One region of the Caballeronia sp. J97 genome, then DNA from elsewhere that is predicted to be linked to it. Evidence: predicted binding sites of a transcription regulator. Region 1 holds the regulator's gene; each other region holds the start of a gene.
The links. The regulator FNR, encoded in region 1, switches genes on or off when oxygen is low (the NO sensors DNR and NnrR bind a similar motif). The targets are predictions, from matches to a motif close to TTGATNNNNATCAA.

Region 1 (12,475 bases):
TCTTCTTCCATCGATGCGCGCCCTTGGGGCGATGTGACTCTCTACACGTTGCGCAATGCATCGGGCATGCGCGTCGACATCGGCGATCTCGGCGCGACGCTCGTTTCGTGGCTCGCGCCCGACCGCGAAGGACGTTTCGCCGATGTGCTGCTCGGTCACGATACGCCCGACGACTATCTGAACGGCAGCACGTTCATGGGTGCGATCATCGGGCGCTGGGCCAATCGCATCCGCGATGGGCGCTTCGTGCTCGACGGCGTCGCGCATCAGGCCGAGCGCAACGAAGGCGCGAATCATCTGCATGGCGGCTCGGCGGGCTTTCATCGGCAGATGTGGGGCGTGCAAGAGATCGATGGCGCGCTCTTCATGACACTGCATTCGCCCGCCGGCGCGGCGGGCTTTCCCGGCAATCTGAATGTGAGCGTGCGCTATGCGCTCGACGACGACGGCACGCTATCGATCGACTACGAAGCACGCACCGATGCGCCGACGCCGGTCAATCTGACGAATCATGCCTATTTCAATCTGGGCAGCGCTGCGAGCATCCGGGATCACGAGATATCCATTGCAGCGGATGCGTACTTCGCGATCGATGCAACATCGATCCCCGTCGCGCACGCGGGCGTGAAGGACAGCGTGTTCGATCTGCGCGCGAGCGCATCGATCGGCATGCGTCTCGATGCATCTCATCCGCAACTCGCACTCGCGGGCGGCTTCGACCATTGCTATGTATTGAATGAACCTGGCGCGCTGGAACCGCGCACCGTTGCCGTGCTGTTCGAGCCATCGAGCGGACGCGAACTGAGCGTGTCGACCGATGCACGCGGCTTGCAGTTCTACTCGGGAAACTATCTGGAAGGCGTGCCCGCGCGCGACGGGTCGCGTTATTGCAAGCATGCGGGACTGTGTCTCGAAGCCGGCGGCTTTCCGAACGAGATCAACATGGACAGCAGCGAACTCGCCGTGCTGCGTCCCGGCGAGGCTTATCGTCAGCGCACGCGCTATACGTTGCGAGTACGCTGACGCGGCATCAGAAGATGTTGCGCAAACCGATCGACACGCCGGTTTGATTCGAGCGGCCCGGCAGTTCGACATCGGCCGCGCCCGTCACCTTGTTGAAGTCCACCGTGCCGTAGACTTCGGTGCGCTTCGACAACGCATACTCCGCCACCGCGACACCCGTGTACCGATTGCCGCTGCCCGTCGCACCGCCGCCGGTCGCCGCGTTCTTCATGTGGTCGTAGTAGAACGCGCCCGTGAGCAACAGCGCCGGCGTGACCTGATACGTGACGCCGGCGAACGGGCCATCGTCGCGGCGGCCCGAGCCCTTCAGGATATCCGTGCCCGCCACGAGGCCGCGCTGCTGCAGGATGCTGTCGACAAAGCCGGTGTCGTCGGTCGAATGCAGATAACCGACATAGAGCTTCGCCGCGCCGATTGCATAGACCGCGTTCGCGTTCCAGATTTTCTGCTTGTTCGCGGAGTTGTCGCTGTTCTGCTGATAGCCGCCGCCGATGGAAAGCGGACCCATGACATATGACGCCGTGAAGCCGTACATGTTGCCCGCGCCCATATGGCCCGGCACCTGCCCCGAGAAACCGCCCGCGCCGGTCGATGTATAGTTCGTGCCGAACGAGTACATCGCGCCGATCGTCAGGCCCGCGAACGTGCCGTTGTACTTGACGGCGTTATCCGCATAGAGGCCCGCGCCCAATGCAACCGGCAGCCACGCGTTCTCGAAGTAATTGCCGACGGTGAGCGGATCGTACGTGTCGCCGAGCATGTCGAAGAGCGGCGTCTTCTGCCGGCCGAGCGTCAACGTGCCATATTGATTCGACAGACCGACGAAGGCCGCGCGATTGAATGCGCGGGCGCTATCGGAGTACTGGCCGTTCTCCAGTTCCACGCCGCTCTCCAACTGGAAGATCGCCTTCAGGCCGCCGCCCAGATCTTCGGTGCCTTTGAAGCCGATACGGCTGTTGGTGATCGCGCCGTTGGTCATGAACAGCTTGCCGTCGTTGTTGGCGTTGGCGTTCGTGAGATAGCGCACGCTCACGTCGGCGACGCCATAGAGCGTGACCGAGCTTTGCGCGAATGCGGATTGACACGCGAGCGCGATGGCCGATGCGCCGACGCCTGCGATGGCACGCGATGCAATTGTCTTCATGATGTGTCGGGAGCGCGTATTTATTGGAAGTGTTCAATGGCCTTCGTTGCATCGCCTTTCAGTTCGCTGTCTGAACGAATGCAGCTCGGGCGCGACGCATGAAAGCACGCGATTTTTTAACACATCGATTGTCGTGGCGCTGATCCGGTGCAATACGTGTGGTGTTTTTGTGCAACAGCGGCTATTCGATTCGTTGCGCGGCGAGCGCATCATGCTTTCGCGCGCGCCGCCTGCGCAGGCTCGGTAGGCACTGCTTCGAGAAAGCCTTTCCCCATCTCTTTCTCGAAGCGCGATGGACTGCCTTCCCACACGATGCGCGCATGCTCAAGCACATAAACCCGATCCGCATGAGGCAGCGCGAAGGTGACGTTCTGCTCGCCCAGCAGCACGGTGATAGGCGTGGTCTTCTGCATCAGCTCCATCGCCTTCGACAACTGCTCGAGTATCACGGGCGCGAGGCCGAGCGTCGGTTCGTCGAGAATGAGCAGCTTCGGCTGCATCATCAGCGCGCGTGCGATCGCGAGCATCTGCTGCTCGCCGCCCGACAGCGTGCGCGCGGTCTGCGCCTGACGCGACTCGAGTATCGGAAAGAGCTCGAAGAGCCATTTGAGCTGATCGGCGCGTGTCTTGTCCGGAAGATGATAGCCGCCGAGATCGAGGTTCTCGCGCACGGTCATGTCGCCGAACAACTCGCGCGTTTCCGGACATTGCACGATGCCCGCGCGCGCGATCGCCGCCCCGCTCATGCCCTTCAGATCCCGCGAGCCGAATCGAATCGCACCCTGATAAGGCACGAGCCCGGAGATCGCATTGAAGAGCGTCGTCTTGCCCGCGCCATTCAATCCGACGACGGACACGAACTCGCCTTCGCGCACGTGCATGCTCACGCTGTCGAGCGCGCGCGCCTTGCCGTACAGCACGCCGACATGCTCGACCTGAAGCAGCGACGGCCTGGTGTTCACGATTTCCGCGCCCCGTTCGCGCGCCTCGATCTTGCCGCCGAGATACACGCGTCGCACGGTCTCGTCGCGCATCACCTCTTCGGCCGTGCCCTCGGCGACGTACTCGCCGAGATACATCGCGAGCACGCGATCCGCGAGCGCCGCGAGACTCTTCACGTTGTGATCGACGAGCAGCACCGCGCGACCTTCCGCGCGAAAGCCGCGAATCAACTCGGAGAACGCTTCGGACTCGGCCGCGGTGAGACCCGCGAACGGCTCGTCGACGAGCACGACGCGCGGATCACGCGCAATCGCCTTCGCCATTTCCATGCGGCGCAGATCGGCGAACGGCAGCGTCGCGGGATGCCGATGCATCACGCGAGCGAGGCCCACGCGCTCGGCGATCTCTCGCGCGCGGCGATTCACGTGCGGATCGGCGGCGAGCTTCACGAGCGAATCGGGCAACAGCGCGAGCTTGATATGTTCGAGCACCGTCTGCCGATGCAGCGGCCGCGAATGCTGAAACACGATGCCCACGCCCGCCCTCGCGATCCTATGCGGCAGCCAGCCGGCCATCTCGACGCCATCGACTTCGATCGATCCCGCGTTGGGCCGCTCGATGCCCATGATGAGCTTCATCACGGTCGATTTGCCCGAGCCGTTCGGCCCGATGAGACCGAGTATCTCGCCGGGCCGGATATCGAAGCCGATGTCCTTCACCGCCACGAGACCGCCGAAGCGCTTCGTCAGGCCGCGCACGGCGAGCAATGGCGCGCGATTGTCGTTATCGCTCATTCGCGCTCCCTCACACGCAGGATGTTGCCGAGCAATCCATCCGGAAAGAACAGAATGACCGCGAGCGCGACAGCCGCGACCACGAACGTGTTGATCTGACCGAGAGGACGAAGGAATTCTCCGGCGACGATCAGAAAGATCGAGCCGAGCACCGCGCCGAGTATCGTGCGCCGTCCGCCGAGCACCGCGGCGATGATGATCTGCACGCCGATGCCGATATCGACCACCGTGCTCACCGACGCCGTGCCCTGATAGAACACGAGCATCGCGCCCGCGACGCCGGAGAACACCGCGCTGATGCAGAACGCCGCGAGCTTGTGCTTCACGACGTTGAAGCCGAGCGCCTGCGCGCCGACGGTATCCTGGCCGCTCGCCTGCAGAATGAGGCCGATCGCCGAGCGTGACAGGCCGAACAGCATGATCGCGCAGACGACGAGGAATGCGAGCGCGATCCAGTAGTTGTTGCTCGCATCGACGGACATCACATCGGGCACCATCATGCCGATCTCGCCGCCCGTGATGCCCGCGAAGATCACGATCGCGTTTTGCAGCAGCAGCACCGCGACGAGCGTGACGAGGCCGAAGTACGGCCCGCGCAATCGCAACGCGGGCACCGCGAGCAGCAAGCCGCCGATCAGCGCGACGAGGCCGCCCGCCATCACGCATATCGCTATCGGCGCGGCTGCGTGCGCGTTCAGGATCGCGGCGGAATAGGCGCCCAGGCCGATCAGAAACGTCGGCCCGAAGTTCACTTCACCCGCGAATCCGAACAGCAAGTCCCACGACATCGCGAAGACGCCGAAGTAATAGGCGACGGTCAGCACGCCGAGGATATAGCCGGTGAGCCACCACGGCAGCGTCGCGGCGACGATCGCGAGCAGGACCGCGGACCAGACCAGACGCGAACGAGCGATGTCTTTCATGATTACCGCCGTCCGAGAAAGCCTTGCGGCCGCACATACACGACGAGCACGAGCAGCAGCAGCGCGGGCAGCGGCCGCAGCGTCGGCGAGATGAGATACGCGGTGACGGTCTCCAGATAGCCCACGACATACGCGGCCATCAACGAGCCCGACACGCTTCCGAGACCGCCGAGCACGACGATGGAAAACGCGCTCGCCGTGAGCTGCCCGGTGTTGTTCGTGCTGACGCCGAGAAACGATGCGAGCAGCACGCCCGCGATGCCCGCGAGCACGCCGTAGATCGTCCACGCGAGCAGATAGATGTTCGAGAGCTCGAAGCCGAGCAGCGTGAGACCGCGTGGATTCATCGACGCCGCAAGCAGCGCCTTGCCCGCTTTGGTGCGATTCACGAAGAGCCACAACAATCCGATCGCGATCCAGCATACGATCGCGATCATGATCTCGTTGTAGGGCACGCGCACGCCCGCGACGCTCGCGACGCCGGGAATCAGCGGACGCATCGTGATGGGATTGTCGGAGAAGAGATAGGCCATGCCCTGCTGGATCATGATGCCCCAGAGGAGCGTGCCCGTCAGCACGAAGATCTCTTTCTCTTCACGCGGAATCGCGGTGGAACGTTGAATGGGCCGCACCACCATGAAATAGGTGATGTACGCGGCGATCATCCCGCAGATCACGCCGAGCGGCGTGCCGAGATACGTGCCCAGGCCTGCTTCGCCCGCGAGCGCCCAGCCGAGCAGCGCGGAAATCAGCATCACGCCGCCGTGCGCGAGATTGAGCACGCCGGAGACGCCGAAGATCAGCGTGAAGCCGATCGCGCCGAGCGCATAGAGCGAACTGATCGCGAAGCCATCAATGAGTATTTGCAGTGGCAACATAGCGGCCCTTTCATGTTTTCCATGTCGATGCCAACGTGGAACCGGTCCCCGCAACATGCGCCGCAAGGCGCGCGCGCTTTCGACAGCGCACGCGCCGCACGACGAAAAGGCGCTTAGTTCGCGGCCGCCTGCACCTTCACGAAGGCCGGGAACTTGACCTTCGCGTTCGCGACGGACTTGGGCCAGATCGCCACTTGCTTGCCGTTCTGCCATTGCAGGTTGATGCCGGTGATATAGCCTTCGCCGTACTTCAACGCATGCGTGAACTGATCGTTCTTGCCGTAGAACTGCCAGCGTCCGATCGTGCCGACGTAGTCGGTCTTCTCCAGTGCATCGACCATCTTGTCGGGATCGGTCGAGCCTTGATTGCGATGAATCGCATCCGCGATGATGTACACGAGGTCATAGCTCGTGAAGCCGTCATAGGCGGGCGACACGCCGGCAAAGTGCTTCTGGTACGACTCGACGAACGGCACGGTCTTCGGCGTCATCGCGACGCCGGGCGCCGCCGCCGATGCCGTGATGACGCCCTCGGTCGCGCCATTGGTGTCTTTCCAGAAGCTCGTCGTCGTGGCTTGCGAGCTTTGGCCCGACATCGGAATCGGCACTTGCTGATCGTGCCATTGCACCGTTGGCTGCACGCCTACATGGCTGATGCCCGTTGTGATCGTGTCCGGATGCTTCGCTTCGATCTGGTTGAAGATCGGCGTGAAGTCGGACGTGTCGGGATTGAAGCGGATGTGATCCAGCACCTTCAGCCCCGCTTTCGGCAGGCATTCGAGGTAACGCTCATCGAGCGGCTTGGTCCACGCCGCGTCTTCGCTCATCACGACCGTCGTCTTCATCTTGAACTCGCCGACGAGCACGTCATGCGAGAAATCGCAGATCGACTGCGCGATGAAGGCCGAGGTCATCCAGCCGTGGAAGGTGTACTTGTAGTTGTTGTAGTCGTCGTGCACGCGCTTCGAGATTTCGTTGCTCGCCGCGCCCGGCGTGATGAACGGCATCTTCAGGCGCGCGGACCACGGCTCCATCGCGAGCGCGACTTCGCTGATATAGCTGCCGATGATCGCGACCACCTTGTCCTGGCTCGCGGCGCGTTGAAATGCGCGCACACCGTCGGAGGCCGACGAATGATCGTCATACGCGATGATCTGGATTTGCCGCCCATCGACGCCGCCCTTGGCGTTGATCTCTTCCGCGGCGAGTTGCGCGGCCTTGCTGATCGAGGCGCCCGCCACGGCGGACTCTTCACTGATGACGCCGATCTTGATCGGCTCCCCTGCTGCATGCGCCGTGACCGAGAGGCCCAGCCCCGCTATCGCCGTACCCGTTGCAATGACGGTGCTCATTCCCCGCCACGTCTTGCCCTTTGACATCATCAGTCTCCTCTTTGTAATCGATCGTGGAGCGACGCCAGCCAGACACATGACACTTGCAGCAATTAAGGATTTGCCGACAAACAGTAGCACTCGCCTTTCATGCACTGAATCAGTAATAACGATAAAGACGATCATGCGAAAAGATCATGAATGACCCACGATACTTTCGAATAGCTTGCGTAATAAACTCACGCTCGGCGAAGCAAGCGAAGCGGCGACAGTCGCGGCGACCGCGATTTTTTCCGTATTATCGAAGAAGGGCCGACGAATTCCGTTCGCCATGCGCATGCGAGCCGCGTCGATCGTCGCTCATTGTCCAGGACGACGGCTGCGTGCTTCGCATCGGCATCAATGGGATCGTGCGAGAAAGGGAATCGCAACCATGACCACGAAAGTGCTGATCGCGGACGATCACGCGATGGTGCGCGACGGACTGCGCCATATTCTCGCCAACGCGAGCGGTTTCGAGGTGGCCGGCGAAGCCAGCGATGCAGCCAGTACCCTGGCCCTCGTGCGCTCGACGCCGGCACAGGTGCTGGTGCTGGACCTGTCGATGCCGGGCCGCAGCGGCATCGATCTGCTCAAGCAGGTGAAGGAGGAGAACCCCGCTCTGCGCATTCTCGTGCTCACCATGCATGCCGAACAGCAGTACGCCAACCGCGCGTTCAAGGGCGGCGCGTCAGGCTATCTGACCAAGGAAAGCGCCAGCGCCGAACTGCTCGCCGCCGTGACCAAAGTGGCTGCGGGCGGAGCATACGTGAGCCTCTCGATGGCCGAGCGCCTCGTGCAGAGCCTGACCGAGGCCGCCGACGCGCTGCCGCATCAACGCTTGTCGGATCGCGAGTTCGAAGTGTTTCGGCGGCTTTGTGCGGGCGAGTCGATCAATCAGATCGGCGAGGCGCTGTCCGTGAGCGCGAAAACCGTCAGCACGTACAAGGCACGCGTACTGGAGAAGATGCAGTTGCCGCACGAAGCGGCCCTCGTGCGCTACGCAGTGCGCCACAATCTCTTCGATGACGAATGCGACGACGCCTGAGTGTTCGTCCGTCAGGATTTCCCTACACGCCTTCCAGAATTCCTACCGAACTTTCCGCCATCGCCGACATTATTCGGTGACGGCGTGACGAATAATTCAAGGGATAGATTCATCCAGCGCGCATCGAGACGCTGAGTTTCCCTGGTATCTGGCTCGTATGCGCGAATCCAGCTTTTACCGGAGGCACAGCATGTTCCCTGATAGCGAAGGCGGCTCCTACGCCCGGCCATCCAATGCGCCGGCGCCGCGTCGTGCTTTTCCGATCGCGCATGTCTCCCGGACGACCGCGACACGCGAGCACATGCGCTGCTCGACCTGTCTGATGCAGCGTGTCTGCATACCCAGCGGGCTCTCGTCGGATGAATGCGAGCGGCTCGACGCGATCATCTGCGCGACCCGGATCATCCGGCGCGGCGAGCCGCTCTATCGTTCCGGCGATGCGTTTCAGAGCTTGTATGCCGTGCAAAGCGGCTGCTTCAAAACCGTCGTCACGCACCGCGACGGGAACGAACAGGTCACGGGTTTTCATCTGGCAGGCGACGCGCTCGGATTCGACGGCGTGAGTTCCGACCACCACGGATGCGACGCGATCGCGCTCGAAGACAGTGTCGTCTGCATCATTCCGTTCGGCCTGCTCGAACTGCTGTGCCGCGAGGTCAAGGCGATTCAGCACCACGTGCATCGCATGATGTGCAGCGAGATCGTGCGCGAGTCCAACCTCATGATGCTGCTCGGCACGATGACCGCCGAGCAACGCGTTGCGGCTTTCCTGCTCAACATTTCGACGCGCATGAAGGCGCGCGGTTATTCACCCGCGCAGTTCGTGTTGCGGATGACCCGCGAGGAGATCGGAAGTTATCTCGGACTCAAGCTGGAAACGGTGAGCCGGATGTTCTCCAAACTACAGCGGGCAGGCGTAGTCGATGCGCGAGGCAAGGAAGTGCGGATACTCGATCAGGTCGGGCTCGAAAGCGTGTGAGAGGTTTCTCGATGTCTTTGCGCGTTTCGTCACCCGTTCGCGCCATGCCGCGTCCTTAGACTCGGTTCTGTCCGAAGCGGGCGCGTCGCTCGAACGCGGCCGGTGCTGCTCGCGCCGCGTGCCGGCGAACACAGCTAAGATGGACCCTTCGACACGTACGGAGGAAGACATCGAATGCTGACGATCTGGGGCAGAGCCAACTCGGTCAATGTGCAGAAAGTGCTGTGGTGCTGCGAGGAACTGGGGCTCGCGTACGACCGTATCGACGCGGGCCTGCAATTCGGGCGCAACGACGAGCCCGACTATCTCGCGATGAATCCGATGGGCCGCGTGCCCACGCTGGACGACGGCGATTTCGTGCTGTGGGAGTCGAACTCGATCCTCCGCTATCTGGCGATGCAATACGGCGCGGGCGGCACGCTCTACCCCGCCGAGCCGAAGGTGCGCGCGAGCGCGGACCGCTGGCTCGACTGGTCGCTCTCCACGCTGCAACCCGCCGAGCGTCCGGTCTTCTGGGGCTATATCCGCACCAGCGCCGCCGATCGCGACGTGAAGCAGCTCGCCGCCGCCGCGAGCGAAGTGGAGAAGCTCTGGCGCGTGATCGACAAGCGCCTGACAGGCCGCGGCTATCTCGAAGGCGACACGTTCACCCTCGCCGATCTCGTCATCGCCGCTTATGCGCGTCGCTGGTTCGGCATCGCGGAGCTAACTCGGCCCGCGCTTCCCGAACTCGAACGCTGGTACGCGGGCATCACGCAGCGCCCGGGCTTCGCGCGTCATGTCGCGCCTGCGCTGACCTGATCCGGGACGCATCGCCATGACTATCGAACTGCACGCGTGGAACACGCCCAACGGACGCAAGATCAGCGTCGCGCTGGAGGAAATGCAACTGCCTTATGCCGTGACGACGGTGAACATCACGAAGGGCGAACAGCACGCGCCCGACTTTCTGCGCATCAGCCCGAACAATCGAATTCCGGCGATCGTCGATCCGGACGGACCGGACGGCCAGCCGATCAGCGTGTTCGAATCCGGTGCGATCCTGCTTTATCTCGGCGAGAAGACCGGCCAATTTCTACCCGCGAGCCTGCGCGATCGCGTGCCGGTGCTCGAATGGCTGATGTGGCAGATGGGTGGCTTCGGCCCGATGCCGGGACAGGTGCATCACTTCCGCATGGTCGAAGCGGAAACCGACCGGCGCTATGGCCTTAAGCGCTATTCCGATGAAACGCGCCGCCTATACGGCGTGCTCGACAAGCGTCTCGCGCAAGTGGAATTCGTCGCGGGAGATTTGTCCATCGCCGATTTCGCGATTCTCGGCTGGGCATGGCGGCATGAGCGCCATCAGGTTTCGCTCGATGACTACCCCAATGTCAAACGCTGGTATGAAGCGTTGTTCGCGCGTCCGGCCGTCAAGCGCGGCTTCGAGGTGAAACTCGACGACCTCGCCTGACGCCTCGTCGCGCCTCATGCCCGGTGCCAGGAATCGGCCCGACATGAGGCGCCGGACTCAGTGATGCAGGCGATACTGGGTCGCCGCCGTCAGCTCGGCCTTCGCCTGACGGAGCAACGCTTCGGCTTTCTCCGCGTGACCGTCGAACTGGCCACGGCCATCGACGCGCTGCGCTTCGACGCGACTGATCGTGTCATCGATCATGTGCTGCTCGGCCTCGAAGCCGGAAAAATGATTCATGGGTTGCGCCATGGCGGTGATAGCCGTGAGCGCGACGCTTGAAAAAGCGATGCCAGCAATGATTCGTTTCACTTCGATTTCCTAACTATTTGAATTGCTCGAATCGAACTCTATGAGTTCGACGTACCCGTCCACGCGATGTCGACACGCATCGCAATGAAGGGCACTGCGGTGAATAACGCGCCTGCGCAAACGGAATTGACCCGCTCACCGCATGAAGATGTGTCGGCTGATTACGAGATGAGTGGCGCTGCAACCATCGCATGAGGTCTCGTGGACGACTGTGTCAGGCTCACGTAAGTCGCGCGCATAATATAAGAACAGGAGAAGCACAGAAGAATGCACAAATCGACAGGAGAGACGACCACCATGACAGCCAGCATGTACGACGATGGCCTTCCCAAGACGGCCGCCAACTTCGCGGCATTGACGCCGCTCATGTTCATCGAGCGCGCGGCATCCGTTTATCCGACGCGCGCCGCCATCGTGCACGGCGACGTGCGGCGCAACTGGGCCGAAACTTATGCGCGCACGCGGCGGCTCGCGTCGGCGCTCGCGGTACGCGGCATCGGCGTGAACGATACCGTCGCCGCCATGCTGCCGAACACGCCCGAGATGGTCGAAGCGCACTTCGGCGTGCCGATGACGGGCGCCGTGCTCAACACGCTCAACACGCGGCTCGACGCAGCCACGCTCGCGTTCATGCTCACCCATGGCGAAGCGAAGGCCGTGCTCGTCGATCGCGAATTCTCGGACGTGATTCGCAAGGCGTTGAAGGACGTGCCGCAGGATGTGCTCGTCATCGATGTCGACGACACGCAGTATGCGGGCGCGGGCGAGCGTATCGGCGAAATCGAATACGAGGCGCTGCTTGCGAGCGGCGATCCCGCATACGAATGGTCGCCGCCGTCGGACGAATGGAACGCGATCTGTCTGAACTACACGTCGGGCACCACGGGCAATCCGAAAGGCGTCGTCTATCACCATCGCGGCGCGTACACGAATGCGGTGAGCAATATCCTCGAATGGGACATGCCCAAGCACGCCGTGTACTTGTGGACGCTGCCCATGTTCCATTGCAACGGCTGGTGCTTTCCGTGGACCGTCGCCGCGCGCGCGGGCGTGAACGTGTGCTTGCGCCGCGTCGACGCGAAGACCATTTTCGATCTGATTCGCCGTGAAGGTGTCACGCATTATTGCGGCGCGCCGATCGTGCAGAATCTGCTCGTCAACGCACCCGACGAAATGAAGGCCGGCATCGAACAGAAAGTCCACGCGATGGTCGCGGGCGCCGCGCCCCCCGCCGCGATGATCGAAGGCATGGAGCGCATGGGTTTCGAACTGACGCACGTGTACGGGCTCACGGAAGTCTACGGGCCAGCCACCGTCTGTCCGCAGCAGGCCGAATGGAGCGCGCTCGATATCGGCGAACGCGCGCGGCTCAATGCGCGGCAGGGCGTGCGCTATCACTTGCAGGATGCGGTCACCGTGCGCGATCCGATCTCGATGGAGCTCGTCCCTTCCGATGGCGAGACCATCGGCGAGATCATGTTCCGCGGCAACATCGCGATGAAGGGCTATCTGAAGAATGCAGCCGCGACGGAAGAAGCGTTTCGCGGCGGCTGGTTCCATACCGGCGATCTGGCCGTCGCCTACCCGGATGGCTATGTGCGCATCAAGG
Region 2 (6,705 bases), on a different contig from region 1:
GCGGTGGCGGCAACGGCAACGGCAATGGCGGTGGCGACGGCAACGGCAACGGCAGTGGCGGCCATGGCGGCGGACACGGCGGTGGCCACGGCGGCGGCGGTGCTGGTGGTGGTGGCGGCCACGGCGGCCGTTGATCGAGCAACACCGTGCAAGGAAGAACCGATGCCCTTAACCCGGCATCGGTTTTTTTCTTCGACCGGACCTCGTCACGCCCGCTCATCCCCTCGATCTGAACGACCGCATCGGGCTAGCGACAGTCGGCTCACCCGCGCGTCGTGCGGCGCGTCGGCGGCTATCGGCTATCACGGACCGAAAACGACGCGGCCGATGTCCTCGCGGTAAGCGAACGCCTCGGCGCTCAGGCCATTGCGGTGCGCGCCGACGTCGCCATCGGCGACGATGTCAACGCGATGATCGAAGACATCGCGCAACGCCTCGGTCGTAACGACATTCTCGTCAACGACGCTGGCACCGCGAAGAGGATCGGTAGCGACGACCGCACCGACGCGGAGTTCTCTGAACGCGGGCCGTGCTGCCGGGCATGTGCACGACGGCATCAGCGCCAACGCCGTCGCGCCCGGAGCGATCGACGCCGCGAGATGGCCGGCTCGATCGAGCTATCCAGTGTGGAGAAGAAGTTGACCGCGGGCGGAGCGGACGAGGTCGCGAAGATCGTGATGTCATGCATCAACCATGCATTCATCACGTGACAGATCATTCCGGTCAACGCTGGCGTGAACTTTATCCGATCCACGCCGCATTGAAAAAAGCGCGGTGCTAGCCCGCCGGCGGTCCGACGTGCGTCACGACCGCTTTCACGCCCGGCGCATTTTCCGCGGCAACGCGAATGGCCTTCGTTTCATCCTCGTTCGTAACGCGCATCCACAGATGCACAGTCCCGTTCTCCACGATGATGCTTTCCCGCGGCAGCGCCCAGGGATGGTCCGCCATCGCGGCGATGACCGCCTCGCGGATCGAGTGATCGCTGATATCGACATCGACGGGCGTCTCGGGCGCCATCGTCACGAGCGCGCGAATCAGATTGGCGCGGCTCACGACGCCGACCACCCTGCCATCGCGCAGCACCGGCACGCGCTTGATGCGCTTGCGTTCGAGCAATTCGGCGATGTCGGCGACGGGGCACGTTTCGGTCACGGTCGCGACGTCGGTGGTCATCACGTCCCCGACCTTGCGCGCATGCTCCTTGACATACTGGCTGGCCAGTTCACGCGTCGATGCGACCAGTTCGAGCCACCACGCACGCTGACGCACGCCCGTCCCGATCTCCGCGCGATGCATCAGGTCACCCTCCGTGACGATGCCGAGCAACTTGCCGCTCTCGTCGATCACAGGCATGCCGCTAATTCCGGCGAATACCATCGTCCCGGCCGCCTGGCGTACGGACATGTCGGGACTGGCGGAAACGATCGATGTCGTCATGATGTCGGCAGCTCGCACGTTCATCTCCCTCATAAAAGAAAGCAGCGTTCCGGAAAAGCGCTCATGGCTCCGGGCGTGCGCTGATTGTCGTGACTGTCGCGTGCAGTGAGCTTGATGCACATCAATCGTCCCGACGCGCGCGATGAAAAAATGGGGCAATGCCTTCGCGCCAGACGCCTGCGGAGGCGAATCCATTCCTGCCAGGAGCCGCCATGAACGATACAACAGAACGCACTGCGCTTCACGTCATTCGGCTCGATCACAAACGGCTCGCTGCCGTCACGGCCGCGATGCTCGACTTCGTCCACAAGCTCGGGAGCGGCGGTCCCGCGCCCGATCCGATCATCCTGCGCGCGATGCTTTACTACATCCGCGAATATCCCGAGCAGCTTCATCATCCGATGGAGGATCGTCTGCTCTTCGCCGCGCTCCGGAACCGCACCGACGAGTACAACGCGGTGCTCGACGAATTGCATCGCGAGCACGTCGCGGGTGAAGTGCGTCTGCGCGATCTCGAGCACGCGCTCACGCGCTTCGAGTTGAAAGGCGAAGCGGCGCTCTTCGGCCTGCGCACGATCATGGAGGAATACGTCGAGTTTTGCGAAAACCACAGGCGTGTCGAAGAGACGGTCATTCTTCCCGCAGCCCTTCGGCATCTTCTGGATGTCGACTGGGCGCGCATCGACGCGGCCATCGACAGACGCTTCGACCCGTTCCGCGAGGCGACCTTCGAGGGCGAGAGCCTCGAAAGCCTGTACCGCCTGATAGCCAAGGCGGTTCCGGCTGTCGAAGATATATCCAATCTGTCCCGCTAATTCCTATGAAGTAAGTTTTTCTGCTACACCTATGCAACGAAAGATTTTTTTACTGTTGCAGGGATTTACATTCATCTCATAAGACGATAACCTTGCAGCCGTCAGTCAGGTTTTCGGCAACGGTTGCCGATGTTGCGCCAAGATTCCGTAAGATTCGGAAATATTGACCGCAACCGCGCAAACGTTACCTATTTCTCGGCGACATTGCCTTCGAACTGAGCTCGATTGGTCATTTCGTAAGGCCCATGCGGGTAAACGCAATCGTTTGCCCGACTCCGCCATCCAGAGCGATTGCCGTATTGCGCGCTGGACCCGTCAGTGAATCCGTGCCGCTCGGTTTGCCCCTCTGCGCCTCTACTCCGGCGCCGAGCAGACGAGCTTGTTTTGCGCAGCCAGTTCGGATGACTAATTAATGTCATCTTGACGACAGCACGGAATGATGCGATGCCCGCGTCCTCTCGCGGCATCGCATGTCACTGGAAAGTCCGGCCGCGTTCTGGATTTTACGAGCCTTACGCTAGTCAATTCGTACTGCTAACCACAATGACGAACCGAAACCAAATCTCTCTTCGTAGCTTCAACGTTTTCTCCGCGCGCAAGGCCGCGGCAATTGCGACAGCGGTTCTCACGAGCGTGTTGCTCGCCGCTTGCGGCGGCGGCGACTCCGCCCTGGACGACGCCACCGCCAAGAGCGCCGCGCCCGAGTCGACCGCGAAGGCGGCGACCAGCACGTCCATCTTCTACGGCGCGAACGGCCGCAACACGAATGGCGGCGCGTACGACTCGACGCCCGTGGCGACGCAACTCGCACAACTGAAGGACATCGGCGCGACGATCTATCGCAATGACGTGTACAACCTGGCATCGGCCAAGGTCATCGCGACGATGGCACAAACCATGGCGGCCAGCGGCGTGACCGTGTACCCCGTGATCTTGCTCGGCACCGGCTTCAACTCCGAGCAGGACGCCTACAACGCGGCCTACACGCTCGGCCAGCAGGTCGCGAGCACCTATAAGTACAAGTACTATGAAGTCGGCAATGAGCTCGAAGCACAAGCGCTCACCGGCAACGTCGACGGCACGAGCTGGACGCACTATAGGAACCAGCCCTTCGTGCTCGCGCGCGGCGTGATTCGCGGCCTGATCGCAGGCGTGAAGTCGAAGGACAGCACGGCGAAGATCGTCGTGAACGGCACGTGGCTGCACTACGCGTTCTTCCAGATGCTGATGGACGGCTCGCAGCCTGACGGCACGCGCGGCCATCCGACCGTGAACTGGGACATCACCGCATGGCACTGGTATTCGAACCAGGGCGACATGACGCACGCATGCGGCGGCACGGGTTGCTACGACATGCTGGGCGTCCTGCATTCGTTCGGCAAGCCGGTGTGGCTCAGCGAATTCGGCGTGCGCCCGAACTACGGCACGGATCAGCAGATCGCGAACTACATGGTCGGCAGCACGATGATGGCGCAGTTCCAGAGCGTCGCATCGAAGTACAACATCCAGTCGATCCAGGCGTTCGAACTCTACGACGACAACGAAGGCAACTTCGGCCTGATGAAGTCCGACGGTCAAACGACCAAGGCCGCTTACTGGTCGTACAAGAATTTCGTGGCCGGCCATCCGATGTAACTTGCGCGGGGTCTCGCCGCCCCGTTGCACCGCAGTTTTCTTCACGAGCGACCCATTGCGGTCGCTCGTTTGCGTTTCTGGCCCTGAAATCAGGCACTTTCGCGACGGGGCCGTGTCGCGCGCTTATCGGCGTAGCTGTATGACTGGTATGCCGGCACAGCGCCTTGTCGGCGCTTTCGGTCCGCCCTACTCTGAACGCGAGCCTGCCCTTTCGATACCTGCCGGGCCGGCCATCCCCATACCATCCATACACTGTTTCGCCTTCCGCTCGCGAAGGAGGCAGGTCATATTGGAGAAGATATGCGCGACAACCTGATGCCGGTCATCGAACGAGACGAAGTATTCGTCGGGATTCCGCAAACTCCGCCCGCCGCGCTCGACCAGCGCGTGCGATCCATTCTCTACTGCGGTGGTTCTGGCGCCGCGTCGATCGTGGGAATCGCGAGGCGGCTTGCGTCGGCAGGCCGGAGATTCGAGGTGCATAACTTCGCCCGATCGGCCGACCACACTGCTCTACGCAATGAGTTCGACGCGCTGCGCCATCATGGCAAGGTCTATCATCATTTCGACCTTCCCGACGATCTCTCCGCGCAAAAGAGTGCCTTCACGATGAGCCCGACTCACGCGAACACGCAAATATATTGCAGCGGGCCGCGCGCTTTCACGGATCGCGTCGAGCGTCAGGCGCGCGAATGGGTGCATGCGTCGAACATCCACAAGATCGTTCTCAGCGATTTCGGCACGCTGCGCGAGTCCGATTGACCGAAGCCGTCAGGCGCAATCGGGCAGCGAGGCCGGATCGAGACCCAGCGCCAGCGCCAGTTCGCGCGGCGAGCGCACCACCTGGGCTTGTGCCGGGAAGAGCGCGGCGCCTTCATCGTCGAAAGGCCATGCCAATACGCGCATGTGCGCCGCGAGGGCGGCATGCGCGCCGGTCGGACTGTCTTCCACCGCGATCACTTCCTCGGGCGCGAGACGCAACAGCCACGCCGCGCGTTCATAAGGCTCGGGACTCGGCTTGCCGTTGCGCACATCGTTGACGCTGATGGTCACGAGCGATGGCTCTTCGATGCCGAGCGCGCGCAAATTCGCTTCGAGCAGCATGCGCGATGCATTCGACACGATGGCTTGCGTGATGCCCGCCGCCTTCGCCGCGCGATACACCTCTAGCGCGCCGGGACGCGGCACGAGCGCGGGCGCGCCTTGCAGATAGGCGCGCGCACGGAACATCGACCATTCGGCGAAATCCACCGACAAGCCAAAGCGCTCGCGGCACAGCGCGTGCACTTCGCGTCCCGTCTTGCCGAAGACGAGCGGATGCATCTCCGCGCCCGCCTCCACGCCATGATGCGCCAGCGCTGCAATCAGCGTGCGCAAATGCAACGACTCGCTTTCCGCGAGCGTGCCGTCCATGTCCCACAAAATGGCTTTGATCAAAGCTTGATTCGTCCTTGTCGTTCGTGCGGGTCGCCGCGACAATGGCGCGCGATAGCCAGCGGCGATGATGTCGTCGAAAGAATTGCTCAGCCGCGCGCGGCATTCTCCGGCACGCAACTGAACGATACCGTCGAGGTCTGCTCTTCGAGCGAGCGCACGCCGCTCGTCGATTCCGACTTGATCGCGACGCGCTGCGAGCGTTGCTTGCAGTAATCGGAGGCGGCGTCCATCGCGGCGTTGCGCGCGGTCACCCACGACATGCGCGTGCCCGTCGCTTTGCCGGTGACCGAGTACGTATTGGGCTGCGCGCCGGCCGTCACGCCGTTCGTCGTGCCGCATGCGGCGAGCAGACAAGTGAGTGCGATCGCCCCGAACGCACGCGGCGTCGAGAACGTCAAGCTGAGGTAGGAAAACATGCTTGCGGACCGTGAATTTTGAGATACGACCCGAATGGTACAAGCGCCCGCGAATTTCTTCACGGATCAGAGGAAAGGCGCTGTTTGATCGGATGTTTGAGCATGCGGCCGCGCGAGTTCTCGCCGCGCGCTTTTTCCGCGATCGACCGCGTGTGCGGTCTGTTGCTCCCGCTCAGGCCTGAGCGATGCGATCCAGGAGGCGTTGCAGCCGCGAGTGCTGCGAGGGCGCGAGTCCGGGCGTGGAAAGCGTCTGCACGACACGCCCGCGCCAGTAGGTCTTGGAGAAGAGCGAGTTCGCCCCTTCGAGGCTCAGCACTTGCTCGAGATGTTCGATCGCCGAATCGAGATGACCGACGCTATGGAGATGTGTGCCTGCAATGAGGTTGATCATGGCACGGTTTGCCGGAGGGCGCGGGTTTCGGATGAAGATTGAATCGATGAAAACGCAAAGCGGCGCGCGCGATGAGACGATGAACGCGCGCCGCTCGCAAGCATCAGCTCATGTGCTGGCCGCCGTTGATCGCGATGTTCGAGCCCGTGACGAAGCCCGCATCATCGGAGCACAGGAACGCGACGAGCGCCGCGACTTCCTCGGGCTTGCCGAGACGGCCTGCCGGAATCTGCGGAAGAATCTTCGTGTCGAGAATCTCCTGCGGAATCGCGGTCACCATCTTGGTCGCGAGATAGCCCGGCGAGATGGTGTTCACGGTCACGCCTTTCTTCGCGACTTCGAGTGCGAGCGACTTCGTGAAGCCGTGCATGCCCGCCTTCGCCGCCGAGTAATTCGTCTGGCCGATCTGGCCTTTCGAGCCGTTCACCGACGAAATGTTGATGATGCGGCCCCAGCCGCGCGACACCATCTCTTCGCACACCGGCTTCGTCATGTTGAAGACCGAGTCGAGATTGGTGCGCAGCACGGCGTCCCAGTTCACCTTGGTCATCTTCTTGAAGGTCGTGTCCTG
Region 3 (12,475 bases), on a different contig from region 1:
CAGGAGGGGCCGGCCCCGGTGCCTTGCGATTATTGTCTGCGGTGGCTTAAAACGGGAACAGAACGTCGGGCGGCGGCTAGGCTTCGGCGGAATGGTCGGTTGACCGTGTGTATGCGTACGACGAATGTCATCGAGCACGCGTCTCTTACCGCCTGAAGATCGGAACGCGTCGAAATTACCCTCCAGGCGCTTACTTTATCTTCGGAAAAACACGGACGATCGGGCAGGAAGCGTCGACTCGCGAGCAGGACTGCAACCGAAACGAAAGGCACAGTGACGGCTCAGGACAGGGCCCGGTGTCATAGCGATATTTCTCAGTGAAGGTCTTGCCCGGTTCCGAAGGTTATCGAGGTGAGACGCTGATGAAACGCTTGACCGCTCAGGTGATATGCCATCCGCTCGTCGCGCTCGCGGCGTTCTATGCAACCGATCTGTTGACCCGATCCGATGCCGGCCTCTCCGGCGCGATGTTCGTGCTCGCGGCGAGATCGATATCGAAATTCGTGCAAGCGCTGCGTAAGTCGGCGACCTGAGCCGCGCCCGATTCATCTGACTTAAGCAACCGGCTAAGAAAAGTAAAAAATCTTAAATCGCGTAAGACGACAAAAATTGAACGGTTAGGCTTATCGCTTACGGAATGTAGGTAATCCACAAGATTGCCGCACCGAGAAAACATAGAACCTGAGAGCGCGATGAACCTACCCAGCGACATGATCTACAAAGGGCACGTACTAAGCGCGAGCGCCGTATTCGACGACGACCGATACACGGCGATGCTCGTCATTCGTGATCCGGGCGGCACGCGCCGCTCGACCGGAATGCTCGGCGAATTCGCCAGCGGCAGCGGTGCGCTGCGCTATGCGTTCGCTTATGGCATGGCCGAAATCGACCATCGACAGTCTGCGCAGGACCCGCGCCATTTCGGTGGCGCGCGCATTCGCTAGCACGCTGAATCCCGGGCGCGCCGCGGCATGCGTGCCGCTCGCGCCTCCGATCCCTTCGACAGGTCAAATCCATGATCATCTATCATCGGGGAGCGGCTTTTCAGCCGTTCGCCAACCGTGTAGGCAACGCGTTCGTCGCAACCGCTTCGATTCTCGAAGAGGACGGCCATTCGACCTCGCTCGGCAATCTCGGCGCGTTCGCGAGCAAGGACGGCGCGCTCGGTTTCGCGGTGCGCTGCGCGACCGCTTTCATCGACGGTGACGAATTGCCGCTGCCGCCTTTCCAGATGACGCCGCAATAGCGCCGCAGCGCCCGACGTTGCATGCGCGCTCGCCCACTGCAACGATGACTCACGCCACCGAACCCGACGACGAACGCGCCGCGCTCCAAACCGACGCGTCTTTCCGTTTGCTGGTGGAAGCGGTCGAAGACTACGCGATCTTTCTGCTGGACACGCACGGCCGCGTCGCCACATGGAACAACGGCGCGCACCGGATCAAGGGCTATGAAGCGCGAGAGATCATCGGGCGTCATTTTTCCGTCTTCTATCCGCCCGACGACATCGCCGCGGGCAAGCCGCAGAACGAACTCGCGATCGCCACACGGGCCGGGCGCGTGGAAGACGAAGGCTGGCGCATTCGTAAGGATTCGAGCCGCTTCTGGGCGAACGTCGTCATCACCGCGCTGCGCGACGCAAAGGGCGATCTGATCGGCTTCGCGAAGGTCACGCGCGATGTGACCGACCGGGTGCGGCTCGCGGAACTGCAGCATGCGCGCGAATTGTCCGCGCATGTGCAGAGCGCGCTGGAAAACGAGCGCGCGTCGATCGCCCGCGAATTGCACGACGATCTCGGCCAGCAGTTCGCCGCGCTGAAGATGCAGTTGTCGGCACTCACGCCCAGCGCGCAGGACGCGCGCTTCGTACAGCAGGCGCTCACGCAGATCGATACGATCATCGGCTCGCTGCGGCGCATCGCCGCGGGCCTGCGCCCGCCCGTGCTCGACGACCTCGGGTTGTTCGCCGCGATCGACTGGCTAGTCTGCGATTTTCGCCGCCGCTACGATCTGACGATCGATCTGGATATCGAAGGCGAGGAAGAGGGATTCGATACGGCCGCGTCCACTTCGGTCTTCCGGCTGGTGCAGGAAGCGCTCACGAACATCGTGCGCCACGCGCAAGCCGGCGAAGTGCGCATCGGGATCGTCTGCGCGCAGTCGCGCTGCAAGCTGACGATCGAAGACGACGGCTGCGGCGCCGATGTCACGCGTCCGCGCGCCACCGGCACCTTCGGCCTGCTCGGCATGGGCGAGCGCGTGCGTCAGCTGGGCGGCGTCATCGAGTTTCACAGCGCGCACGGCGAGGGCTTTCGCATTCTCGTGGACCTTCCGTTGAACCCGTCCGCCAAAGACGGCTGAGCTCAACACCTGCGAGGCGCGCATGTTCGAGAAGATTCGAGGGCGACAGCGCCGACCTGTTTTCGCGGTGGATCAGCGCGACCGACAGCCCGGCCGCAGAGGGCCGGCCGTGATCGCCGCGCGCGACCGGAAAGTCCGGAATCTCGATCAGGCGCGGCTCGACGAACTCTGAGCGCGCGCCTCGCGGAAGCGGAAGAAGCCGCTGCGCAGCATCACCGACGTGCCGCCGACCCGGCTCAGCACCTGCTCGGCGGCGCCTTCGATCGACGAGCGATGGCTCTCGAAAGCCTGCTGCAGGTCTTCCTCCCGCCATGACGCGGCGCCGAAGTGATCCTCCAGCGCTTCAGCCGAAATGGTGCATGCGATGCGCTCGCCGTCGGCGAAGGCGGCGAACGTGAGCGACGGAACATCGCCCTGATAGACAGGCGCCTGACTCGGAAACGTGATGATCATGCCGATACCTCGTGGAGCGTTGATCGGGGTGGTTCGACGCGAAGCACATATCCCTTAAGTCTTGGTCAACGTTTTATCCCGCGTATTGATCTGGATCAAAGTGGATCGGGCAGGCTTCGCTGAGCCAGCAGCCGCACGGCCTCGTCGAAGGTGTCGCGCATCGCCACGCTCGGATCGCGGTCCGTATTGCGCGGCACCGTGACCTGCTCGAAATCGCGCGTGAGCAGGACGAGCTGCGCGTCGAAGACGGGTTGTCCCGCGCCGTCGAGCCACGCCTTGATCGTGAGCCTGCAATCGACGATATCGCTCGCGACGCCCGCGAGCCGCACGAGCTCGACGCCCGCTTCGCGCTCGATCGCGCTCGATCCGGCGAAACCGAGGTAGGCAATCTGCATTCCGAGGCCCATGCGATTGTTCTCCTTCTCAGGCCGATGCCGATGGGCCGGACTTCACATGTCGTTCACGGCGCTCTTCGCACGCGCGAGCAGCACCGGGCATGTCGAACGTCTGATGAAAGCTTCCGCAACGCTGCCGAGCGCGAGCCTCTGCAATCCGGACCGCCCGTGCGTGCCCATGACGACGAGATCCGCGGGCATATGCACGACACGTCGTTGCAAGCATTTCGCGACCGTATCGGTCACGTTGCGCGTTTCGGCGAGTTCCGTTTCGCACTCGATGCCCGCATCGATCACGCGCGCGTACGCGACGTCCAGCGCGTGGCCGGCCTCCTCGCGAACGCTCACGCGATGCTGCGACGGGTACGACGAAAGCGCGGCCCCGTCGACCACGTAGACGATGTACACCTTGGCGCGCGCGCCGATGCGGATCGCTTCGTCGAGCGCGCGTTGCGAGCACTCGCTGCCATCGAACGCAACCATGATATTTCGGTACATCGTGTTTCCGGCCTGCACGGCTTCCCGCTCCGGCCGCTCCCTTTGGACTGTCTGAGCGCACGCATGGCGCGCGATCTGGATGAACGCCCCACTCTATCGCGACGCTCGCGGCGTCCGTTGACCTGAGTCAAGCCCATGCGCGAATGCCCGCGAGGCCGGGTTCCGTTGACTTGAGTCAAGCGGATCGCGGCGGGATCTCCTTAGACTCGGAGCGCATCCATTCTCAGCGGACTCGAGGAGTCATTCGATGAGCTACAAGACGATCCTCGTGCACCTCGATACGAGCGTGCGCGCCCATCCCCGTCTGGAGACCGCGTTGCAGCTCGCGAAGCGATTCGACGCGTATCTGATCGGCCTCTATGCGGTCTTCGAACCGAACGCGCGCGCCTTCAACGTGATGGCGGGCAGCGCCGGCTACTACGAGGTGCAGGCGGCCATGCGCCGCGAGCGCGCGGGCGCGCTGGAACGGCTCTTTCACGCGGAACTGACGCGCGCGGGCGTATCGGGCGAATGGCTCGCGCCGGGCGAGCCGGCGGATCGCGCGGTGCCGCATCATGCGCGCTGCGCCGATCTCGTGGTCGCGGGCCAGGACGATCCCGGCGATCCCGAGTCGTATATCGGCGAGAGCTTTCGCGAGCATCTGATCATGTCCGCCGGACGCCCGGTGCTGCTGATGCCCTACACCGGCTTCTTCGCCACGGTGGGGCAGGTTCCGATGATCGCGTGGGACGGCGGGCGCGAAGCGGCGCGCGCCGTTCACGACGCGTTGCCGTTGCTGAAGGCGGCCGGGCGCGCGAGCATCGTCACGGTCGATACGAAAGCGGACGACGCGGGCCCACGCATCGCGAGCGCCGATATCGCCGCTTGCATCGCGCGGCATGGCGTGGAAGTCGAGATGGTGTCGAGCGTGAGCGACGCCCAAGCCTCGGCCGGCGACATGCTGCTGTCGCGCGCGTCCGATCTCGGCGCGGATCTCGTCGTGATGGGCGGCTACGGCCACACGCGCTTGCGCGAACTCGTGCTCGGCGGCGCGACGCGCACGTTTCTCGAATCGATGACCGTGCCTGTGCTGATGTCGCATTGATACGGCCCCGGCACACCGAGTACGATGGAAACAACCGATCAACCAATCCGGGAGACGCCATGAACGCGGTGTGCCCGCTGCACGGGCCGACGACCATCATCCGCACGAACGCATACGGTTTTCCGGTCTATGCGTGCTGCTGCGACGACGTGCCTTATGTCACGCCGCCCGACGCATGCACGAGGGCGCCGACGCAACGCGGCGCCCCGTCCGAGTCGCAAAAGCCACGGCGACCGGAATCCGCGAACGAATGAACGCGGGGCGCGTGCGCCATCAGGCCGGATCGGCGGCGGCCACGGCGATGGCATCCGTTTTGGAACGGCGCGCATCGATCAGGCAGACCGCGAGCATCGCGATCACGCCGGGAATGGCAATGGCGATGAAGTTCTGCTGAAGCGGCAGGGCCTGGCTCACGAGGAAGCCGATGACGATAGGCGCGAGAATCGCCCCGCTGCGCCCGATGCCCGACGCCCAGCCGATGCCCGTCGATCGAATGGCGATCGGATAGAACTGTCCGGCGAACGCGTAGGTCACGATCTGCGTGCCGATCGTCGACGCGCCGGCCAGGCCGACCAGGAAGAACAGCACGCCGAGCGGAACCTTCACGCCGAGGAGGCCGATGGATACGGCCGCGAGCGCATACATCGCGATCAAAACGTACTTGATGTTGAAGCGGTCGGCGAGCCAGCCTCCGCCAATCGCGCCGATCATCGCGCCGAAGTTCAGCACGAGCACGAACGTGAGCGCCGAGCCGAGGCTATGTCCGGCGCCCGCCATGAGTTTCGTCAGCCATGAACTCAGCGCGTAGACCATGAACAGGCACATGAAGAAGGCGATCCACAGCATGACGGTGCTCAGGCCGCGTCCTTCCGCGAAGAGTCTCGCGATCGGCGAGCCGGGCGCGGCTTCACGGTCGGACAGGGAAAAGCTATCGGCCGGTTGCGGCACGTACCCGGAATCGACGCGCGGAAGAATCGCTTTAAGGCTCTCCGAGCGCTTGTTGCGAACCAGGAACGCCAGCGATTCGGGCATGTACTTCAGGATGACGGGCGCGAGCAGCGCCGGCAAGCCCGCGGCGATGAACACGGATTGCCAGCCATAGCGCTCGATCATCGCTTTGCCGACGAGCGCCGCGATCATGCCGCCGACGGAATATCCGCTGAACATCACCGTCACCATGGTGCTGCGGACCTTGCGCGGCGAATACTCGGTCATTTGCGCCACGACATTCGGCATCACGCCGCCGATGCCCAGTCCCGCCAGGAAGCGCGCAATGCCGAAGATCACGGGATCTCGCGTAAGCCCCGCTGCCGCCGTGAACACGCTGAACAGCAGCAGACAAATGACGATCGCGCGCACGCGGCCGATCCGGTCGGCAATCGTTCCGAGACCTACGGCGCCGAGCATCATGCCGAGCAAGGCGGAGCTGACCATGAATCCGGCGCTCGTCGGCTGAACGCCCATGTCGCTCATGATCGACGGAAGCGCGATTCCGACGACGGCGAGATCGTATCCATCGAAAATGATGATGAGCGCGCACCAGAAAAGAAGCAGCAAATGGAATTTGCCGATCCGGGCATCGTCGCATAGCTTTTGCACGTCTATTTGCCGCATGATGTCTCCATTGATGTAGGACTTGCTTTGAATCCGCGTATTTCTTCTTCGATCGATTCGACGGCTCGATGAACGCGCGCGTTCTCCTTGCTGCGTCGGAAACGCAGCGAGGCCGGGACGTGTCGATGAGTTTTTTTTGCGTTGACGGAACTGCGTTGACGTACTTGCGTATTACGACGGGCTTGCCGTCAATACGGCCACTGCCTTGATTTCGACGATATAGCCGGCCGCACCGCCGAGCATATGCGCGCCCACCGCGGTCCAGGCCGGCAGCGGATGCGTGTTGAGATAGCGGTCGCGCACCTGCATGAACAACGGCAGATCGCGCATGTCGGTGTGAAACGTCGTCACGTCGACGACATCGCTCAATGAAGCGCCCGCCGCTTCCAGCACGAGCTTCAGGTTCTCGAAGGCCTGCACGATCTGCGCTTCGCGCCCTTCGACCAGTTGCATCGCGGCATCGCGGCCGATCTGCCCGGACACGTATATCGTATTGCCGGCCTTGACGGCGGGCGCATAACGAATCTTCTCGTACACCGCCTCCATTCCGGCGGGAACGATAGCTTTGCGATCACTCATAAAATGCGTCTCCCGCGAAATCAACCGTTGTCGCCGCCGGCGACCGGCAATACCGCGCCGGTGATATAGCTCGCTTCATCCGATGCGAGGAACAGGATCGGCGCGATCTGTTCGTCGAGCGTGCCGTAGCGCTTGAGGAAGGTCGATTCGGTGACCTGCTTCACCGCTTCGCCCATCCAGATCTTTTCCTGTTCGCTATCGCCGCCCGCATTGCGCGGCACGCGTCGCGGGGGCGCTTCGGTTCCACCCGGCGCGGCGGCGACCACGCGGATGTTGCGCTCGCCGTATTCCATCGCCAGTGCCTGGGTCATCGCGTTGACGCCGCCCTTCGCGGCCGAGTACGGCACCCGCCGAATGCCGCGCGTCGCGTTCGACGACACGTTCACGATGGTCCCGCGACCGCGTTCGAGCATATGCGGCAACACCGCATGGCACGCGTACAGCGTGGGCATCAGCGAACGGCGAATCTCGGCGTCGATCTGCGCGGGCTCGAACTCCGCATATGGACGCATGCGGATCGCGCCGCCGACGCCGTTGACGAGAATATCGATGCCGCCGAACGTGCGCGCGGCGAAAGCCATCGCCGCTGCCGCGCCCTCGTAAGTCTCCAGATCCGCGACGAAGCCTGCCGTCTGCGCACCCTGCGCTTCCCTCGCTACATCGGCGACGAAGTCCGCGCGATCGACGAACAGCACTTTCGCTCCCTCGGCGGCCGCGCGCAACGCCACGCCGCGCCCGATGCCCTGCGCCGCGCCGGTGACGATCATCACCTTGCCGGCAAATCGTTGTGTGCTCATGCGGTCACCGGCGCGGCGTTGGGAGTGAACTTCTCGTAGTGGAAGCTGTTGGGCTTCACGCCGTTGTCGTCGAAGTGCTTGCGCACCGCATCGACCATCGGCGGCGGGCCGCAGAGATAGACATCGACATCGCCGTCATTCAGCGATTCGGCCGGCATATGCTGCGTCACCCAGCCCTTGCGCGGATGGTTCGAATCCGCATCGGCGACGACGGTGCTGAACGTGAAGTTCGGCAGCTTCGCCGTGAAGGCTTCGATGGCTTCGACCTGCACGAGATCGAGATCGCGCGTCACGCCATAGATCAGGTGAATCTTCTGCCGCGAGTTCGTGCGCGCGAGCACTTCGAGCATCGACAGGAACGGCGCGAGGCCCGTGCCGCCCGCGAGCATCAGCAACGGACGCTCCACCGCGCGCAGATAGAAGCTGCCGAGCGGCCCGGTCAGCTCCACCGTGTTGCCCGTCTGCGCGGATTCGAGCCATGTGCTCATCACGCCACCGGGAATCTTTTTGATGAGGAAGCTGATCTTCGTCGCACCGGGCGCCGACGAGAACGAATACGAACGATGCTGACCGCTGCCCGGCACATCGATATTCACGTACTGGCCCGGCAGGAACACCGGCGCGGGCGTGGCGGCATCCACGTCCAGTTCGAGCACGACGGCTGCATCGTTGTGCGGCTCGATCTTCGTGACCGTCGCGGCGAACTTGCTTTGCGCGGTCTTGCACGCCGTGGACGATGCCGGAACCGCGATCACGCAATCGCTCGACGGCACCATCTGGCAGGTGAGCACGAGACCGCTTTCCTTCTCGTCGTCGGAGAGCGCGTCTTCTATGTAGTCGTCGCCGAGATCGTAGTTGCCGCTTTCGGCGCGGCACTTGCAGGTGCCGCACACGCCGTCGGAGCAATCCATCGGCAGATTGATCTTGGCGCGAAAGGCGGCGTCGAGAACCTTCTCGCCGGCCTTGCATTCGACGAAACGCGTCACGCCGTCTTCAAAATTCAGTGCAATGTTGTAGCTGGACATGTTGCCTCCTACTTCCTGTCTCGTCACCGTGGGCGTCAGACGTGATAGACGTCGAGCACCTGACGGATATAGTCGTTCTTCAGCACAATCTTCTTGTGCGAAATCACCAGAATGTCGTCGACCTTTCTCAGCGTCACGAAGATCGTGCCGAAGAAATGGTCGGTGATCTTGTAGCGATGATTGAGCGTGTCGAAGTTGTAGCGCACGTCGACTTCGTTCTCGCGCTCGGCCAGCACTTCCACGTTGGTCACGTTGTGGCTCGTGCGCGGCTCGGGCATCGAAGCGCCGCTGCGCTCGGTCTTGATGCGGAACACGCGATCTTCGAGGCCGCCGCGATCCGGGTAGTACATCAGCGAGATCTGGCTTTCGTGATCGTCGGTGATCTGATCGTCGTCATCCCATGCGGGCATCCAGTACGTGACGTCTTCCGCATAGCAACCGAGCCACTCGTCCCACTGACGATCATCGAGCAGGCGCGCTTCGCGATACAGCGTCGCGCAGATTTTCAGGTAATCGAAGCTCATGACCGTGCCTCTCCTTGTTCCTTCTTCAGCGCATCGCGCATCACGTTCACCCAGTATTCGTGCTGGACGACGAAGAGACCTTCGTCTTCGCTGCGCTCGCCCGAGATGAGCGGCTCGATGCCCATGTTCTTCGCGTTTTCGTCGGGGCCGTGAACCCACAGCGGCGCGCCGCGCGACAGGTCGTTCCACATCGCCGTGATGCCCGCATAACCCGACTGGCACGCGCGGAATTCTTCCAGGTCGTCGCTCGTGCCCATGCCGGACACGTTGAAGAAGTCTTCGTACTGACGGATGCGCGTCGCGCGATCCTCCGCGCTTTCGCCCTTCGGCGCGAAGCAGAAAATGCTGACCTCGGTCTTGTCGACGCCGAGCGGACGCACCACGCGAATCTGCGTGCTGAACTGATCCATCAGGAACACGTTCGGATAGAGGCACAGATTGCGCGTCTGATTCACGATGTAATCAGCCTGCACTTCACCGACGCGCGCCTTGATCTCTTCACGATGCTGATACACGGGCCGCACTTCCGGATTCATCGTCTTGGTCCACAACAGGATGTGGCCATGATCGAAGCCATACACGCCCGCGACCGACTTGCTCCAGCTGTTCGCATCGACGGCCTTGGTGCCTTCGACCTTGCGGCGGCCCATCGTCGCGGCGTAGTTCCAGTGGACGGTGCTGACGTGATAGCCGTCGCAGCCGTTCTCCATCTGCATCTTCCAGTTGCCGTCGTAGATGTACGACGAATTGCCGCGCAGCACTTCGAGCCCGTCGGGCGCCTGATCGACGATCTGATCGATGATGATCTTCGTCTCGCCGAGATAGTCTTCGAGCGGCATCGAATCGGCATTGAGGCTGCCGAACAGGAAGCCGCGATAGTTCTGAAAGCGCGGCACGCGGCGCAGATCGTGCGAGCCGTGCGTATTGAATTGAATCGGATACTCGGTGGTCTTCTCGTCCTTCACCTTGAGCAGCTTGCCGGTGTTGGAGAACGTCCAGCCATGGAACGGGCACGTGAAGCTGCCCTTGTTGCCATGCTTGCGGCGGCACAGCATCGCGCCCTTGTGGGCACATGCGTTGATGACCGCGTGCAGCTCGCCGGTCTTGTCACGCGTGATGACGATGGGCTGGCGGCCGATCCACGTCGTGTAGTAATCGTTGTTGTTCGGGATCTGGCTTTCGTGCGCGAGATACACCCAGTTGCTCTCGAAGATGTGCTTCATCTCGAGATCGAACAGATCGGCGTTCGTGAAGATGTCGCGGCGGCAGCGGAAGACGCCGCTCTCCTTGTCGTCCTGGACGGCGTTTTGCAGCAGTTCGTCGAGCTGCGTGGCTTTGTCGGTGATGGCGGACATATGAGTTCTCCCTATGCGCGTTCCGGCGACGGAGCGCATGCATCGGTGTCGAATGAGTCGTGCGGTGATTCGGGCGACGGCAGGCTTGCCGCCGCCAGTGCGTGATTACGCCGTGAGGGAAGCGCGCGGTCGATGGACGATCTGGTTGTCCTTGCCTTCCACGAGCGGAGTCAGGCGGATGTCGAACTCGATTTCCCGGTACGCGTCGGTCTTCAAGCCGAGCGCCTTGCCACCCGTTTTTTCGACGACATGCGGAACCAGTTCTTCGCGGGTCGCGTAGGCGAAGTCATCCCAGATCAGCGGATCGCCTTCGATGTTGATCTGCGTGGTCAGCTTGCGATGCTTGTCGCTGGTCGCGAAGAAGTGCACGTGCGCCGGGCGGTTGCCATGACGCGCGAGCGCGTTCAGCAGTTGCTGCGTCGCGCCCTGCGGCGGGCAGCCGTAACCCACGGGCATCAGCGTGCGGAATTCGTACGTGCCGTCGGCGCCCGTCTTCACCGCGCCGCGCAGATTGAAGTCGCTTTGCGCGCCCGTCGGATCGAAGTGCGAGTAGAAGCCCTTCGAGTTGGCGTGCCAGCATTCGACCACCGCATTCGCGACGGGCTTGCCGTCGGGGCCGGTGACCGTGCCGCGAATGACGAGCGGACCGGCGGCGTCATCGGCGTCGAGGTCGATCTTCGACACGCCGTCGCGCACCGGCGCACCCGCCACATACAACGGGCCTTCGATGGTGCGCGGCGTGCCGCCGTGGATATCCGCCTCGCGGTCTTCGGCATCCATGCGGATGTCGAGATACTTTTCCAGTCCGAGGCCCGCGGCGAGCAGCGCGGCTTCGCCGTCCTGACCGAGCTTGTTGAAGTAAGTGACGCCGGCCCAGATTTCATCGGGCGTCATGTCGAGGTCGTCGATCGCCTTGAACAAGTCGCTCAACAGGCGATGCGTAATCTCCTTGGCGCGAGCACTGCCGTCCTGACTTCCGAGGTTGGCAGCGGCCTTCAGCAGGTCCTGCACTTCCTTCGTATCGAACACTTTGATGCTCATGTCTGCTCCTGAATCTCGCAATTTTCTGGTGGGGTTAACCCTTGCTTCAGCACCGGTGTAGATATGCTCGGAAGGTATAGTCGGGTGTTGAAACAGAGCGTGAAGGCAGGATAATGGACGCAAACAAGCCCAGTCCAACACTGATTTAGTATCGGGCCATATCCAGGAGGTATTGAATGGAGCTGCGACACCTGCGCTACTTCGTGGCGGTGGCGGAAGAACGAAACTTCACGCGCGCGGCCGAGCGGCTGCATATCGCGCAACCGCCACTGAGCCGGCAGATACAGCAGCTCGAAGAAACGCTCGGCGTGCAGCTTTTCGAACGCAACTCACGTCCGCTCAAGCTCACCGAGACCGGCAAGTTCTTTTATTCGCATGCGGTGCAGTTACTCGCGCAGACCGCCGAGCTCGAATCGATGACGCGGCGCGTGGGGAATATCGAGCGCAGTCTGTCGGTGGGATTCGTCGGCTCGACCTTGTACGGCATGTTGCCGAAGATCATCCGGCGCTTTCGCGACGAAAACGCGACGGTCGAGCTGAGTCTGCACGAAATGTCGACGATGGACCAGATCCGCGCGCTCAAGGACGGCCGCATCGATGTCGGCTTCGGGCGCATTCGTCATGAGGATGCCAACATCCGCCGCGTGATCCTGCGCGAAGAGCAACTGATCGTCGCGTTGCCGATCGGGCATCCGCTTTCGCTCGCGAAGCCGGTTCTCTCGCTGCGCGATCTCATCAACGAGACGCTG

Region 2: a site for FNR is predicted at 1,552-1,565, ahead of U4Y90_RS35560 (hemerythrin domain-containing protein). Genes of this name have one in related genera too.
Region 3: a site for FNR is predicted at 3,873-3,886, ahead of U4Y90_RS32790 (universal stress protein). Genes of this name have one in related genera too.

The regions. Positions count from the first base shown of each region.
Region 1 is NZ_CAJMZL010000035.1:32,120-44,594, forward strand. It holds gene U4Y90_RS30660 (aldose epimerase family protein) at 1-1,023, shown strand, start outside; gene U4Y90_RS30665 (porin) at 1,031-2,167, opposite strand; gene U4Y90_RS30670 (ATP-binding cassette domain-containing protein) at 2,377-3,903, opposite strand; gene U4Y90_RS30675 (branched-chain amino acid ABC transporter permease) at 3,900-4,826, opposite strand; gene U4Y90_RS30680 (branched-chain amino acid ABC transporter permease) at 4,829-5,704, opposite strand; gene U4Y90_RS30685 (ABC transporter substrate-binding protein) at 5,818-7,056, opposite strand; gene U4Y90_RS30690 (response regulator transcription factor) at 7,469-8,122, shown strand; gene fnr (fumarate/nitrate reduction transcriptional regulator Fnr) at 8,313-9,101, shown strand; gene U4Y90_RS30700 (glutathione S-transferase family protein) at 9,276-9,902, shown strand; gene U4Y90_RS30705 (glutathione S-transferase family protein) at 9,919-10,554, shown strand; gene U4Y90_RS30710 (hypothetical protein) at 10,612-10,794, opposite strand; gene U4Y90_RS30715 (acyl-CoA synthetase) at 11,164-12,475, shown strand, end outside.
Region 2 is NZ_CAJMZL010000062.1:409-7,113, reverse strand. It holds partial or broken gene U4Y90_RS35575 (hypothetical protein) at 1-122, opposite strand, end outside; gene U4Y90_RS35570 (SDR family NAD(P)-dependent oxidoreductase) at 276-710, shown strand; gene U4Y90_RS35565 (CBS domain-containing protein) at 778-1,464, opposite strand; gene U4Y90_RS35560 (hemerythrin domain-containing protein) at 1,653-2,255, shown strand; gene U4Y90_RS35555 (glycosyl hydrolase) at 2,799-3,890, shown strand; gene U4Y90_RS35550 (hypothetical protein) at 4,191-4,652, shown strand; gene U4Y90_RS35545 (HAD family phosphatase) at 4,662-5,327, opposite strand; gene U4Y90_RS35540 (hypothetical protein) at 5,414-5,743, opposite strand; gene U4Y90_RS35535 (hypothetical protein) at 5,916-6,134, opposite strand; gene phbB (acetoacetyl-CoA reductase) at 6,238-6,705, opposite strand, start outside.
Region 3 is NZ_CAJMZL010000043.1:1,951-14,425, reverse strand. It holds gene U4Y90_RS32830 (hypothetical protein) at 363-533, shown strand; gene U4Y90_RS32825 (hypothetical protein) at 693-944, shown strand; gene U4Y90_RS32820 (hypothetical protein) at 1,016-1,246, shown strand; gene U4Y90_RS32815 (PAS domain S-box protein) at 1,291-2,361, shown strand; gene U4Y90_RS32810 (hypothetical protein) at 2,384-2,533, shown strand; gene U4Y90_RS32805 (DUF1488 domain-containing protein) at 2,509-2,814, opposite strand; gene U4Y90_RS32800 (hypothetical protein) at 2,910-3,221, opposite strand; gene U4Y90_RS32795 (universal stress protein) at 3,264-3,707, opposite strand; gene U4Y90_RS32790 (universal stress protein) at 3,955-4,791, shown strand; gene U4Y90_RS32785 (hypothetical protein) at 4,851-5,045, shown strand; gene U4Y90_RS32780 (MFS transporter) at 5,065-6,405, opposite strand; gene U4Y90_RS32775 (RidA family protein) at 6,577-6,984, opposite strand; gene benD (benzoate diol dehydrogenase BenD) at 7,005-7,781, opposite strand; gene benC (benzoate 1,2-dioxygenase electron transfer component BenC) at 7,778-8,806, opposite strand; gene benB (benzoate 1,2-dioxygenase small subunit) at 8,842-9,330, opposite strand; gene U4Y90_RS32755 (Rieske 2Fe-2S domain-containing protein) at 9,327-10,685, opposite strand; gene catA (catechol 1,2-dioxygenase) at 10,791-11,726, opposite strand; gene U4Y90_RS32745 (LysR family transcriptional regulator) at 11,903-12,475, shown strand, end outside.